DNA from 3 places in the Paenibacillus sp. JDR-2 genome. Region 3 is predicted to be linked to each of the others. Evidence: riboswitches for the same ligand, from Rfam matches in the RefSeq annotation. Region 3 holds a riboswitch; each other region holds the start of a gene.
What was found. A riboswitch is a leader RNA that binds a small molecule or an ion and turns the genes downstream of it on or off. The one in region 3 is predicted to bind thiamine pyrophosphate.
Positions count from the first base shown of each region.

Region 1: another riboswitch for thiamine pyrophosphate. It lies ahead of thiC (phosphomethylpyrimidine synthase ThiC); the one in region 3 lies ahead of tenA (thiaminase II).
Region 2: another riboswitch for thiamine pyrophosphate. It lies ahead of PJDR2_RS17695 (ABC transporter substrate-binding protein); the one in region 3 lies ahead of tenA (thiaminase II).

Region 1 covers NC_012914.1:848,540-851,798, reverse strand. The annotation lists gene PJDR2_RS03800 (hypothetical protein) at 1-189, opposite strand, end outside; gene PJDR2_RS03795 (hypothetical protein) at 204-668, opposite strand; TPP riboswitch at 817-920, shown strand; gene thiC (phosphomethylpyrimidine synthase ThiC) at 1,223-2,986, shown strand.
Region 2 covers NC_012914.1:3,981,443-3,984,701, reverse strand. The annotation lists gene PJDR2_RS17700 (glycosyltransferase) at 1-617, opposite strand, end outside; TPP riboswitch at 981-1,093, shown strand; gene PJDR2_RS17695 (ABC transporter substrate-binding protein) at 1,243-2,277, shown strand; gene PJDR2_RS17690 (thiamine-binding protein) at 2,312-2,614, shown strand; gene PJDR2_RS17685 (ABC transporter permease) at 2,604-3,259, shown strand, end outside.
Region 3 covers NC_012914.1:6,199,533-6,202,791, reverse strand. The annotation lists gene PJDR2_RS27170 (ABC transporter ATP-binding protein) at 1-671, opposite strand, end outside; gene PJDR2_RS27165 (TetR/AcrR family transcriptional regulator) at 828-1,430, shown strand; gene PJDR2_RS32610 (DUF3934 domain-containing protein) at 1,503-1,673, shown strand; TPP riboswitch at 1,721-1,830, shown strand; gene tenA (thiaminase II) at 1,923-2,615, shown strand; gene PJDR2_RS27155 (ABC transporter ATP-binding protein) at 2,612-3,259, shown strand, end outside.

The DNA.
Region 1 (3,259 bases), 1.8 Mb from region 3:
TTTTCCGTTGATTGCAATGGTAGGACTAGCTGCAAGCAGGTTCGCCTCATCGACCGTTAACTCACGAACTTCAAGGCCTTGCTTCTGAAGAGCTTTGCTCACGTCATCGGCAGTCAAGGCTCCTTTGCCTGCACAAGCAGACAGCAGCAGGACAAACGTAACCAGCAAGATTCCCGTTAATTGTTTCATTTCATACTCCCTATCTATATCCATCTGAAAAAGAAACCGTAGTCGACTTTTACGTTATTCCTCTTCGCCCAGTCGGCGATATCCGCGAAGCCTTTATCCTCTTCGTCCACATACCTGAAGCACATGCGGACAGGAACAATTCTCGCGCCATGAGGCTTAATCCCGATAATCGGGTGAACCGAGTCCCGCCTGATCATGATGACCTCAATCTGCTCCGCGGTGATTGTGCTTCCGCTCAGCAAAAGCGTATCCTCCTGCAAACAGAGATCAATCGGCTTCTGTACCGCCCGGTACAGAGACCAGAGCAATGCGGCAGCGCAGAAGCAGAACACCACGATACCCCATACGTACAGGATCGTATCATCGTCTTTTCCCCGCAGCGTACTAACAAGAAAGAGTGAACACAGCACCGTCATCGCAAAAATGTTTTTAACGCCCGAAGGGTTCCTAACCGCATGCTTGAATGGCTGTTTGTCCAATTCATCCAACCTCCCCTGATCAAGTACGAGATTGTATATTACTATTCAATAAACCCCCAAATCATCCTGCCTATCAGCCATAAAATGAAAGATTCCTCTTGAACGGCTGCTTGACAGACCCTTTTTTCGAGTGTACTCTTTTGACTAGGAATTCCACTAGGGGCGCCCGCAAGGGCTGAGATAAGGCGTAGCCTTGGTCCCTTTGAACCTGATCTGGGTTATGCCAGCGTAGGAAAGTGGTCTTGTGCGCGTCAGCCATATGCGATAGAAACGGGTGCGATTGTCATTCGTCCGTTTCGATTTGCACGGATTTCGACACCTCAAGCCGCTCCCGACGGGGCGGCTTTTTTTGTTGCCGGTGATCGTCCGGCCGCATCAAAAGCTGCCTTTAGGGAGCGACCGGGGGTTGCAAGCTGTGCCCTGCCGGGGCGAGCTCTGCCTATTTGTCCGTGTCTAACTGCTGAAGCTATCCCGCGTACAGTCTCATTTCCCTAAACAACGGCCTCCTAGCGGACATTCCGAACCTATCGAATGTTCTTAAGGAGGTTTTTTTGATGCCGATTTTATCAACGCCGCTACCGGGCAGCCGCAAAACGTATGTGAGAGGATCGAGGGAAGATATTCGGGTTCCCATGCGCGAAATCGTATTATCCGACAGTCGGGGAAAAGACGGACAGCCGCAGCCCAACGAGCCAGTGCGGGTGTATGACTCAAGCGGCCCGTACACGGACGAGTCCTACGAGGCCGATGTGCGTAAAGGACTCCCTGTCCTGCGCGGCGGGTGGATCAGCGACCGCGGCCACACGGAAGCTTACGACGGCCGGATCATTAAGCCGGAAGATAACGGATTTTCGGACGAGGAACGAGCAAAGAAGAATGGCGAGGAAATTTTCCCTTGCCTGAATCACCGGCCTCTTCACGCAAAACCGGGGAGAAACGTCACGCAGCTTCACTACGCCCGCAAAGGCATCGTGACTCCGGAAATGGAGTTTATTGCGATTCGCGAAGGGGTTGATCCGGAGCTGGTCCGTTCGGAAGTGGCCCGCGGGCGCGCGGTTATACCGGCCAATATCAACCATCCCGAACTCGAGCCGATGATCATCGGGAGCCGTTTCCATGTGAAGATTAACGCCAACATCGGCAATTCGGCCGTTGCGTCCTCCATTGAAGAGGAAGTCGAGAAAATGACGTGGGCAACCCGCTGGGGAGCGGATACGATTATGGACTTGTCCACGGGAAAAAACATCCATACGACACGCGAATGGATTATTCGCAACTCTTCCGTTCCCGTTGGCACGGTGCCGATTTACCAGGCGCTTGAAAAAGTGAACGGAAAAGCGGAAGACCTGAACTGGGAAGTGTTCCGCGATACGTTAATCGAACAAGCTGAACAAGGCGTCGATTATTTCACTATTCATGCCGGCGTGCTGCTGCGTTACATCCCGCTTACGGCCAAACGCGTTACCGGCATCGTTTCCCGGGGCGGCTCCATCATGGCTGCCTGGTGTCTCGCCCACCACAAGGAAAACTTCCTCTACGCCCACTTTGAAGAAATATGCGGGATTATGAAAGCCTACGACGTGTCGTTTTCGCTTGGAGACGGCCTTCGTCCAGGCTCCATTGCGGATGCTAACGACGAAGCTCAATTCGCGGAACTGAGAACGCTTGGAGAATTGACGGAAATCGCTTGGAAGCATGATGTTCAGGTGATGATCGAAGGCCCGGGCCACGTTCCCATGCATTTGATCAAAGAAAACGTCGACCTCCAAATGGAGATCTGCAAGGAAGCGCCGTTTTATACCCTGGGGCCGCTCACGACGGACATCGCACCTGGCTACGACCATATCACATCGGCGATAGGAGCAGCGATGATCGGTTGGTTCGGAACGGCGATGTTATGCTACGTAACGCCTAAAGAACATCTGGGCCTCCCCAATAAAGAAGACGTTAAAGACGGTGTCATCGCCTACAAAATAGCAGCGCATGCCGCAGACCTTGCCAAAGGACATCCAATGGCGAAACTCCGGGACGACGCCCTGTCGAAGGCAAGGTTCGAATTCCGATGGCGCGACCAGTTCCATTTGTCCCTTGATCCCGAACGGGCGATCGCCTACCATGACGAGACGCTGCCCGCCGAGGCGGCGAAAACAGCGCACTTCTGCTCGATGTGCGGACCAAAGTTCTGCAGCATGCGGATTACGCAAGACATCCGGGAATATGCGGAAGCACGCGGACTGAATAACGAAGCGGCTTTGGAAGCCGGAATGAAGGAGCAGGCGGATTCGTTCAAAATGTCCGGGAGCAAGCTATACGGCTGAAATAAAACGGTGCGTTTCCAGAGTGATTCGAAGGCGATTCGGCAACAGTAGTAGAGCTACGTTGGATTTCGTACAGCATGTCAGACTAATTTTGACCAGTTACTCGATCTACATTGGAATGGCTACAGGATAATTAGCTCATTTGGACGATTCTTGCTCATTCCGGCCCCTTATACTGGAACGAATCCAACGCAGCCTCCGGAGTCTTCCTTTGCCCCCTGATTTCATTGGCGTAAATCCAACATAGGGGTGAAAACAACAAAGGGCTGTGCC
Region 2 (3,259 bases), 2.2 Mb from region 3:
TTTTTGTCGAAGGCCAGCTTGAAGGCTTCAATTACCGCCCGGGGATTTTTGCGCAAGGTAGAGCTCTGAACGTCGTACATCATTAGAAACAAAAACCGGTTGTCCGGCAGCCCAAAGGATGAGCGGTTAATATTCGGCGCGACTTGTACTTGGATACAGTGCGGAATAGTAATAACGGGAACGGATGCCCGTTTGGAGACGGACTCGGCTACAAATTTGCTGCACACCCATACCTCATTGACATGGCTGAAGCCTTCCACATGCTCTTCCGGAAACTCCGGCAGCTCCCAATGCCAATACCCGATGTTGTAACGGCTGTTAAACAATTCGTTACCGAAATGCTCGCGGGCAGGACGCATAAAGTCGGCATTCATATGAAAGATATTGGTGTTGTACCGGGCTTTATCCAGCAACTTATGCGACCAGCTGTAATCCGACATTCTCGAGGCTACGGCAAGCGGGAAATTAAGGAGTCCAAACGGTATGGCCGCCGTATCAATCGCTTTTGCCGCTAGCCTCGAGGATTCCCCGATCCCCATCTCGGCATGAACAAAGCCGATAATATTTACGCCTGGTTCCCGGGTTGAGGCGTCGGATTGAAGCTTTGCCAGCTCCACGGCAGACCGCCCGGAGCTGCGCTTATTGGAGAGCCGGCGTTGTTTTCGCTTGGATTGCCGCTTAGCGGTTCGTCTTCCGTATGATCGGGTACGGCCTCCTGATTTGCGTCTTCTAGACTTCGATGCGTTCGGCCGTTTTGGCTTCTTGCCTCTCTTGTGTCGTCTTTTCACCCCGGTTCAATCCTCTCGATATTAGCGGATATGCACTCGACTACATACTATTCATGCCGGTCACACGGCTATAAGGACAACAACCCACCAAGCGCAAAAATCGGCGTATGTCTAACTTTAGATAGATGACTTATTTAAAACGAAGCTGGCTTTTTTGGGCAGAAAGGGTATAATAAAGTTTACTGACGTAAGTGAATAGCACCGGGGAGCTGGTTGAGGCTAGCTGAGAGGGAATTCCGAAGAAAATTCCGACCCTTATACCTGATCTGGATAATGCCAGCGTAGGAATTGTTATTAAGGTATGCCTTCTATTGTAAGGAAGCGTGCAGACCTTTAATAAAGCTGACGAAATGTATGGCTCTCCGGATCTCGGAGGGCTTTTTTTATTTTCAGATGGTAGTCCGGCCATAATAGCGAACGTCATAGTCAAGAAGAGAGAGGGAGAGACAGAAAGATGGGAACAGGTGCAAAGAGAAGGTTCGGTATTTCTGCAGCCATGCTGGCGGTAGTTGTGCTGCTGGCCGCATGCGGCTCGAACAACAACAAGAATACGGAGAATGTGTCAGCCGGTAACGGAGCGGACAAGCCGTTGACCAAAGTAAAGGTCGTTCTGGATTGGACGCCTAACACGAATCATACCGGATTGTACGTGGCACGGGATAAAGGTTATTTCAAGGAGCAAGGCCTTGATGTTGAGATTATTCAGCCCGGCCAGGACGGCGCGGATAAAATGGTAGCCTCCGGCGGAGCGGAGTTTGGCGTCGGCTACCAAGAGTCGCTCACTATGGCGCGTATCGCCGGCGTGCCGCTTGTATCCGTTGCTGCCGTGATTCAGCATAATACTTCGGGCTTTGCTTCGCCGGCATCCAAAGGAATCGACTCTCCGAAAAAGTTTGAGGGCAAAACCTACGGCGGCTGGGGCGCGCCGGTAGAAGAAGCGGTAATCGGCTCTCTGATGCAGGAAGAGAACGCGGATGTATCCAAAGTGAAGATGCTCAGCATCGGCGACACGGATTTCTTTACGGCGGTGAAGCGAGACATTGATTTTGCCTGGATCTACTATGCCTGGACCGGCGTGGAGGCTGAGCTGCGCGGCGAGAAGCTGAATATGGTTTACTTGACCGATTACAGCGACAAGCTGGATTACTACACGCCGCTTCTGGAAACTAGCGAGAAAATGATCGCCGAGAAACCGGAGATTGTTAAAGCGTTTGTTGCGGGTGCCGCTAAGGGCTATCAATTTGCGATTGACCATCCGGAGGATGCGGCGGAAGTGCTGATCAAAGCAGAGCCGGATCTGAACGCCGACTTGGTGCGCGCGAGCCAGAAGTGGCTTAGCCCGAAATATACGGATGACGCTTCGCAATGGGGCGTGCAGAAGAAGGACGTATGGGTGAACTATTCCCACTGGATGTTCGAGCACAAGCTGCTGGAGAAGGAGCTGGAGGCGGATAAAGCGTTCACGAACGACTTCCTGCCGAAAGCTTAGGATAAAACAATAGGATTAAGAGGAGCTGACGATGATGGCCAACGCGCTTGTAAGTATTCAAATTCTGCCAACAACGCCAAACGGGGAAAGCGTTATTCCGTTTGTGGACCGCGCAATCGAGATTATTAAGGCATCGGGTGTCCCTTACCGGGTAGCGCCTCTGGAGACAACGATGGAGGGCGAACTCCCGCAATTGTTCGAAATCGTGCAAACCATGAATGAAGCTATGACCGAGATGGGCTGTCCGTCCGTTATCTCGCAGGTGAAAATTTATTTCAATCCGGCTAACGGGGCTTCCATGGGCCGGCTGTTGGAGAAGTATCCGGATGGGCAATAAAGGCTGGTATCACGCAGTCTGGCCTTCTCTGCTTCTCGTTATCTTTATCCTTGCCAGTTGGCAGCTGTCGGTTGATAGCGGCGTTGTACCCGAGTGGCAGCTGCCTTCGCCGACTTCTATCGTAAAAGAGATGTTTGACGTCTGGCATCGCCTAATGGACAATGCCTGGGCAACGGTGGAGCTGGCGCTCATCGGATTTGGCGGAGGAGCAGCAGCCGGAATCATAATTGCTGCTATTCTGCATCTTATTCCATTTGTCCGGAGGGCGGTCTATCCGCTGCTTGTCGTAACACAGAACGTGCCGGTCATCGCGATTGGCCCGATTCTTACGATTTGGCTGGGTTACGGTGTTCTGCCCAAGCTTATTTTAGTCTGGATCGTTTGTTTCTTCCCCGTATCCGTTGCCATGTTGAATGGCTTCAAGGATACTGATCCAACCCTTCGCAATTATATGCGGATGATTGGAGCGGGGGATTGGCAGCTGTTTACGCGGCTCGAGTTGCCCAATGCCGTTACGCACTTATTCTCGGGCCTCAAAATCGCTGCTTCGTATGCCGTTCTAAGCGCCGTTGTTGCGGAGTGGCTCGGGGCTGACAAAGGATTAGGCCATTATATGATTCTGTCATCCAAAGGTTATGAGCCGGC
Region 3 (3,259 bases):
ATCGCAACCAGCTTCCGCTGCATCGACTGCAGCTCGTGAATATTGTTGGTGGCGACGATAACGCCGTCCTTTATAATCGCGGCGCGGTCGCAGGTCCGCTCAATTTCCGGAAAGCTGTGGGAGGACATGAGGAAGGTGGTGCCGCGGGCTTTCTCCTCAAGCACAAGCTCGATGAACAACTGCTGCATTAGCGGATCCAAGCCGGAAGTCGGCTCATCCAGAATGATCAGCTCCGGTCTATGCATAAAAGCCGCAACGATGCCGACCTTTTGCTTCATCCCTTTGGACATTTTGCGGATCGGGGTGGAGACGTCGAACTGAAGCCGTTCGATCAGCTCCTTGCGCCGCGCCGCGCTGTCCACCCGTTGCATGCGGGCCAGAAACGCTAGAAACTCCTTGCCCGTCATTCCTTCGATAAAAGCGATCTCCCCCGGCAAATAGCCGACCAGCCTCTGTACGGTCCCTTGCTGCTTCCATGTATCCAGTCCTTTAATCGACGCGCTACCGCGGTCGGGCTTCATGAAGCCCATAATATGGCGGATCGTTGTGGATTTCCCGGCGCCGTTAGGACCAAGAAAGCCAAATACCTCTCCTTGCTTCACGGTAAAGGACACATCGGTAATCCCTTTGCCGCCCGGAAAAAGCTTCGTTAAACCGTCTACGACCAGCATGCTGACCGCACCTTCTTTCGAAAAGTTATGAAATATTAATATCTCTATATTTCATCATTATGATAGGCTCGGCTAAAAGAGAAGTCAATGGGGTTATGAAATATTTATGTGCTATAATTTCATTAGTTCATACTTATTGGAGAGCCGGAGGGTAACATGAACGGATTTGAAAAAAGAGCCGAGCAGCTTAAAGCAAAGATCAGGGACGCGGTCCTCGCGATGCTTCAGGGCTGTGAGCCTAAATATATCCGCATTGCCGACATCGCTGCCGAAGCAGGGGTGTCGCAGGTGACGATCTATAACTATTTTGGCAGCAAAGAGATTCTCATTCGGGAAGCCTTCAAGCATTACGTTACGGAGCATGTTGACGATTTCGAAATGTTCATGAGCCGCGGTCCAACGTTTCAGCAGTTCGTGGAATACGTGGTTAAGGCCGATACAGAAGCATTCCGCCGCTTCACTCCGGAATTCATTCAGCAGATGATGAGCGGCGATCCGGCGTTTGCGGATTATATCGACGAGGTGACGCAGCGGAGAGCTATGCCGCTTATGCATGCTTTTATCGAGGAGTGCAAGCAGCGGGGGCAAATCTCGGACAAGGTATCGACGCAGATGATCCTGACTTACGTGAACATGTTTGTCGCGCAATCCCAAAAGCTGCTGGAAGAGGCGCAGCAAAGCGGGAAAGGCGAGCAATTCTTCGAGGAATTTCTCCACTTGTTCTTTTACGGCGTTTGCGGGATTGAGCCGGAGGCTTAAGCTTAAACATTGCTATTACCGCCCTGCTATTGGTACAATACACCGTATTAGAGGACAAGGGAGCTGTACAGATTGGTTAAAGCAAAAAAGAGCGGCATCGGACAAGGAACCGGCAAGAAGGGCTGGAGCCGTTGGGATAAGGCCGAAAAGAAGAAGAGCGCGAAGCGTGTATTCAGCAAAGGGCCTAAGGCTGGCGCGGAGAAGAAGGAAACGGCTGAAGGCAAGGGCGGAGCCGGCGAATAATAGGTTATTGCCTAATATTCACAGATCCGTTATAGTGAGTGTAATTGCATAATGCGTGCGGGTGCTGGATAAAGTCCGGCTGAGATAGGCAACTTGTTTGCCTGACCGTTAATCTGAACCAGGTAATGCTGGCGTAGAGAACCGATCGAATTACAGCCATTCGTATATTCGCGGATGGTTTTTTCTGTTGTTCTAGCGCCCCCTCGTTAGTTACCTATGGTTACTAAAGCAAAGGAGTGGCAGAAAGCAATGCAAACGAAAACGATAAAAACCGGGGAATTCACCGGGAGATTGTACGAGAGCTCGAAGGGGATCTGGGAACAGAGTCACCGTCATCCTTTTCTCGAGGAGCTGAAGGCAGGGACACTGGATCCCGCGAAGTTTATCTTTTACCTCAAGCAAGACTACGTCTACTTAATCGATTATGCCAAAATGTTCGCTTACGGCAGCATTAAGGCTAACGACCTCCATACGATGGGGAAATTCTCCGAGCTATGCCATTCCGTTCTGAACGTGGAAATGGGACTGCACCGGCAATACGCCGAGCGATTCGGCGTGACAACGGAAGAGCTGGAGAGAACGGAACCATCACCTACCACAATCGCTTATACCAAATATCTGCTTGACGTTGCCGCGCATGGCTCAATCGCCGAGGTTGCGGCGGCTGTACTTCCTTGCATGTGGAGCTACCGGGAGATTGGCGTCCTGTTCGCTGAAGCGCCCGGCGCGCTTGATCATCCTCTCTACCGGGACTGGATTTTGATGTACAGCTCCGAGGAGTTTGGCGAGCTGACCAACTGGTGCATCGGCATCATGGATGAACTGGCGGAAGCTTTGCCGGAGCCGGAGCTGGCGAAGCTCGAGCAGCATTTCATCATGGCTTCCAAGCTTGAATATATGTTCTGGGATATGGCCTACCGAGAGGAAGAGTGGCCGGTGTGAACAAGCAGCAGATTACCGTAAAGAGGGCTCGGGAAGAGGGCTTAACGGTTTCGGCGGGCTTGACTGTTAAAGGGCTGACATACCGGTTTGAAGGCGAGGAGCCGCTCTTCGACGGACTTGATCTGGAAGTGCCCAAGGGGCAATTCGTCAGTATCGTAGCTGCAAGCGGCATGGGCAAAACAACCCTGTTCCGTCTGCTCGCCGGTCTTCTCCAGCCCGAATCCGGAACGATTGCGGCAGCGGGTGCCGTTCCCGGTCAGCGAAGCACCATCGGCTATATGCCGCAGCGAGACTGCCTGATGCCTTGGCGCACGGTGCAGGATAACGCAGCTGTCGGCCTCGAGCTTGCCGGCATGCCTAAGCGCGAAGCAAGGCGTAGGGTGCTCGAGATGCTGCCTGAGCTTGGGCTGGCGGGTACGGAATCGAAATATCCGCATGAGCTGTCGGGCGGTATGCGTCAGCGGGTGTCGTTCCTCCGCTCCTTGCTTGCCGGCGGAGAGCTGATGCTCCTTGATGAACCGTTCAGCGCACTGGATGCGATGACGCGGATCAGCATGCAGCAATGGCTGCTGCAGGTGTGGGAGAAGCATCGGAAGACGATCCTGTTCATCACGCATGATATCGACGAGGCTTTGTTGCTCTCG